2 regions of the Streptomyces sp. NPDC001315 genome follow, and region 2 is predicted to be linked to the other one. Evidence: riboswitches for the same ligand, from Rfam matches in the RefSeq annotation. Region 2 holds a riboswitch; the other holds the start of a gene.
The links. Region 2 has a riboswitch for ZMP and ZTP ahead of ACFY16_RS38785 (glycine hydroxymethyltransferase). Riboswitches for the same ligand answer to the same signal wherever they lie in the genome.
Positions count from the first base shown of each region.

Region 1 (2,437 bases), on a different contig from region 2:
TGCGCTGATCACACCCCGAGCTGCCGGGCGGCCGCGTCCACGGTCTGCTCCAGCAGCGTGGCGATGGTCATCGGACCGACGCCGCCCGGCACCGGGGTGATGAGCGACGCCCGCTCCAGCGCCGAGTCGAAGTCGACGTCGCCTACGTTCCCGGCGTTGTAGCCCGCGTCGATCACCACGGCGCCGGGCTTGATGTCGACGCCCTTGACCAGCTGCGGCCGGCCCACGGCGGCGACCACGATGTCAGCCTCGCGGACGACCGACGAGAGGTCCCGGGTGCGGGAGTGGGCGTACGTCACCGTCGCGTTCCGGGCGAGCAGCAGCATGCCGGCCGGCTTGCCGAGAATGGCGCTGCGGCCCACCACGACGGCGCGCTTCCCGGCGGGGTCGACCTCGTACTCGTCGAGCAGGCGCATGATCCCGCCGGGCGTGCAGGACACGAAGCCCGGCAGACCGAAACTCATCGTCGCGAACGACGCGAAGGTCACGCCGTCGACGTCCTTCTCCGGCGCGATCGCCTCGAAAGCGGCTCGCTCGTCGATGTGGTCGCCGACCGGGTGCTGGAGCAGGATGCCGTGCACGGAGGGGTCGGCGGAGAGCGCTCGGAGTGTGCCGACCAGCTCCTCGGTGGTCGTCTCCGCGGGCAGTTCCACGTGCCGCGAGTCGATGCCGGCCTTGCGGCAGCGGTTCTGCTTCATCCGGACGTACGTGACGGACGCGGGGTCCGCGCCGACCAGCACCGTCGCCAGACAGGGCGCCGCACCGGTGCGCTCGGTGAGGTCGGCCGCGCGCTCGGCGGTCTCCTCCACGATCCGCCGGGCGAGCGCGGTGCCGTCCATGAGCCGGGCCTGAGTCATGATCCACTCCTGAGCAGGTTGACCTTGTCGCCCAGGCGCACGGCATCGACTTCTCCGGAGCCGCTCCCCGGTGGTGCTCCACCTCAGCGCCAGTCACGGCCCGCCACCAGCCTAACCGAGGCCGTACGAGGGAGTGCTCACCCCTGGAGCGGCTGGGCTGCACCCGCCGACGAGCTCGCCTCCGACCGGGCGAAGCTTTTAGGTCGGTCAGCGCAACTCAGGCGCACTCGGTGTGCCGGTGCTCTGCCACGGTGATTGTGTGGCCCTGAACCTCCGGGCCCCGGCCCGGCTGTTCCGGGCCAAGCAGTGGAGGAGAGAGTCATCGTGAGTTCCACCGAGGGCGCACCGCGGGGAGTGATCCCCCAGCACCTGCTCAGGGGCCAGAAGGCGCTGGTCACGGGCGCGAACTCCGGAATCGGCATGGCCACGGCCGTAGCTCTGGGCCGGGCCGGGGCCGACGTGGTCGTGAACTACGTCGCCGGCCGCGAGGAGGCCGAAAAGGTGGTCGAGGAGATCTCCTCCTTCGGCGTGCGGGCGGCGGCCTACGAGGCCGACGTGTCGGACGAGGGCCAGGTCGTCGCCATGGTGAACCGGATGGTCGAGGAGTTCGGCACGATCGACATTCTGGTCGCCAATGCCGGACTGCAGCGCGACGCCCCGTTCACCGACATGACGCTCGCCCAGTGGCAGAAGGTCCTGGACGTGAACCTCACCGGGCAGTTCCTCTGTGCCCGTGAGGCGACCAAGGAGTTCCTGCGGCGGGGTGTGGTCCCCGAAGTCTCGCGCGCGGCGGGGAAGATCATCTGCATGAGCTCGGTGCACCAGATCATCCCGTGGGCGGGGCACGTCAACTACGCCTCCTCCAAGGGCGGGGTGCAGATGATGATGCAGACGCTGGCGCAGGAGCTCGCTCCGAAGAAGATCCGGGTGAACGCGGTCGCCCCGGGGGCCATCAAGACCCCCATCAACCGCAGTGCCTGGGAGACACCGCAGGCCGAGGAGGATCTCCTGCGGCTGATCCCCTACAACCGCGTCGGCGAACCCGAGGACATCGCCCACGCGGCCGTCGGCCTTGCCTCCGACCTCATGGATTACGTCGTGGGCACCACTCTCTACGTGGACGGCGGGATGACGCTCTTCCCGGGCTTCGCCACCGGTGGCTGACCCACCTCACTCGCGTCGGCCCACGAGGGACTCGCACGCACCACGGTCCCGTCGCCCGGCGCATGCGCCGCGAATCGGCTACCGGCGATCAAGAGCCGCGTTCAGGGTGATGGCCGCGTCGATCAGGGCGAGATGGGTGAACGCCTGGGGAAAGTTGCCCAGTTGACGGCCCGTGGGGTCGATCTCCTCGGAGAACAGGCCGAGGTGGTTGGCGTAGCCCATCATCTTCTCGAACACCAGCCTCGCCTGGTCGATTCGCCCCGCGCGGGCCAGCGCGTCGACATACATGAACGTGCACAGCGAGAAGGTTCCCTCCGAGCCACGCAGGCCGTCGGGGGACGCCTCGGGGTTGTAGCGGTAGACCAGGCTGTCGCTGACCAGTTCCTGGTCCATGGCATCGAGGGTGGATGCCCACA
Region 1 is NZ_JBIAWZ010000013.1:87,840-90,276, forward strand. It holds gene ACFY16_RS29360 (CU044_5270 family protein) at 1-8, shown strand, start outside; gene ACFY16_RS29365 (bifunctional 5,10-methylenetetrahydrofolate dehydrogenase/5,10-methenyltetrahydrofolate cyclohydrolase) at 9-857, opposite strand; ZMP/ZTP riboswitch at 880-964, opposite strand; gene ACFY16_RS29370 (SDR family oxidoreductase) at 1,182-2,021, shown strand; gene ACFY16_RS29375 (glycoside hydrolase family 15 protein) at 2,100-2,437, opposite strand, start outside.
Region 1: another riboswitch for ZMP and ZTP. It lies ahead of ACFY16_RS29365 (bifunctional 5,10-methylenetetrahydrofolate dehydrogenase/5,10-methenyltetrahydrofolate cyclohydrolase); the one in region 2 lies ahead of ACFY16_RS38785 (glycine hydroxymethyltransferase).

Region 2 (2,437 bases):
CGGGACCGGGTCGAAGTCGCCGGTGAGGACCTTGCCGGCGACCAGGCCCGCGAAGTGCGCCATGTCGACCATGAGCGTGGCACCGACCTCGTCGGCGATCTCGCGCATGACGCGGAAGTTCACGAGACGGGGGTAGGCGGAGTAGCCGGCCACGATGATCAGCGGCTTGAACTCGCGGGCAGAGGTGCGCAGGGCCTCGTAGTCGATCAGGCCGGTGGCCGGGTCGGTGCCGTAGGAGCGCTGGTCGAACATCTTGCCGGAGATGTTCGGGCGGAAGCCATGGGTGAGGTGGCCACCGGCGTCCAGGGACATGCCGAGCATGCGCTGGTTGCCGAAGGCGCGGCGCAGTTCGGCCCAGTCGGCCTCGGAGAGGTCGTTGACCTGGCGGACGCCGGCCTTCTCCAGGGCGGGAGCCTCGACGCGCTGGGCGAGGACGGCCCAGAAGGCGACGAGGTTGGCGTCGATGCCGGAGTGCGGCTGGACGTAGGCGTGGCGGGCGCCGAACAGCTCCTTGGCGTGTTCGGCGGCGAGGGACTCGACGGTGTCGACGTTGCGACAGCCGGCGTAGAAGCGGCGGCCCACGGTGCCCTCGGCGTACTTGTCGCTGAACCAGTTGCCCATGGCCAGGAGGGTGGCCGGGGAGGCGTAGTTCTCGGAGGCGATCAGCTTGAGCATCTCGCGCTGGTCGGCGACCTCCTGGCCGATGGCGTCGGCGACGCGCGGCTCGACGGCGCGGATCACGTCGAGGGCGGCGCGGAAGGCGGTGGACTCGGTGGAGAGGGGCTGCTGCTCTGTCATCTCGGCCTCCGGGCGGCGTGGCTTGCACGGTCACGGTTCACGGGTCGGCCCAGGCGCACGGCACTGATCATTCACAGGCCGCTCCCCGATGGTCCGTCCCATCCCAGCGCGCCAGTCACGGCCTGCCGGAAAGCCTACCGGGCGCGTCGCGGGGCCAAGGTCCCGCGTCCACCATGCGAGCGACGATAGGAAGGGGGTGAGCCTGACTTCTGGAGATCCCGTGACCGCTACAGAATCGCTGATCGCCGCTGCTGAGGCGCACAGCGCGCACAACTACCACCCACTGCCGGTCGTCGTGGCCACGGCGGACGGCGCCTGGATGACGGACATCGAGGGACGCCGCTATCTGGATCTGCTGGCCGGTTACTCGGCGCTCAACTTCGGGCACGGCAACCGGCGGCTGATCGAGGCGGCGAAGGCACAACTGGAACGGGTGACGCTGACATCCCGGGCGTTCTACCACGACCGGTTCGGGGCGTTCTGCACGGAGCTCGCCGAGCTGTGCGGGATGGAGATGGTGCTGCCGATGAACACGGGCGTGGAGGCGGTGGAGACGGCCGTGAAAACGGCCCGGAAGTGGGGCTACCGGGTCAAGGGTGTGCCGGGCGAGATGGCGAAGATCGTGGTCGCGGGCAACAACTTCCACGGCCGTACGACGACGGTCATCAGCTTCTCGACCGACCCGGAGGCGCGGGCCGACTTCGGGCCGTACACGCCGGGCTTCGAGATCGTGCCCTACGGGGATCTCACGGCGATGCGGGCGGCGCTGACCGAGAACACGGTGGCCGTGCTGCTCGAGCCGATCCAGGGTGAGGCGGGGGTGCTGGTGCCGCCGGCCGGTTATCTGCCGGCGGTGCGGGAGCTGACGCGGGAGCGGAACGTGCTGTTCGTCGCCGACGAGATCCAGTCGGGGCTGGGCAGGACGGGGCGGACGTTCGCGTGCGAGCACGAGGGCGTGGTGCCCGATGTGTATGTGCTGGGCAAGGCGCTGGGCGGCGGGATCGTGCCGGTGTCGGCGGTGGTGTCGAACGCCGGGGTGCTGGGGGTGTTCCGGCCCGAGGAGCACGGGTCGACGTTCGGCGGGAATCCGCTGGCCTGCGCGGTGGCGCTGGAGGTGATCGCCATGCTGCGGTCGGGCGAGTACCAGGCGCGGGCCACCGAGCTGGGCGGGCATCTGCTCCGGGAGCTGGCCACGCTGACCGGCACCGGGCGGGTGACGGCGGTACGCGGGCGCGGACTGTGGGCCGGCGTCGACATCGCTCCGGCGTACGGGACGGGCCGGGCGGTCTCCGAGAGGCTGATGGACCGGGGTGTCCTGGTGAAGGACACGCACGGCTCGACGATCAGGATCGCGCCGCCGCTGGTGATCGGGAAGGAGGACCTGGACTGGGGGCTCGATCAGCTGCGGGCCGTGCTGGGCCTGTAGACCGCCCTGCTGGACGGGGCCTGCCGGATGGGCGCTCAGAGGATCACGTGCGGCAGGAAGCGGGCGTACTCGTCGGTGATCAGGCCGGCGGACTCGCGGATGCCCAGGCCGGCGGACTCGTCCCCGACGACCCAGGCACCGAGGACGACGTGGTTGCCGTCGAAGGCGGGGAGGGGGGCCAGTTCCTGGTAGCAGCAGGGTTCGTCCCGGAGG
Region 2 is NZ_JBIAWZ010000028.1:27,121-29,557, forward strand. It holds gene ACFY16_RS38785 (glycine hydroxymethyltransferase) at 1-798, opposite strand, end outside; ZMP/ZTP riboswitch at 839-927, opposite strand; gene rocD (ornithine--oxo-acid transaminase) at 1,019-2,224, shown strand; gene ACFY16_RS38795 (glutathionylspermidine synthase family protein) at 2,260-2,437, opposite strand, start outside.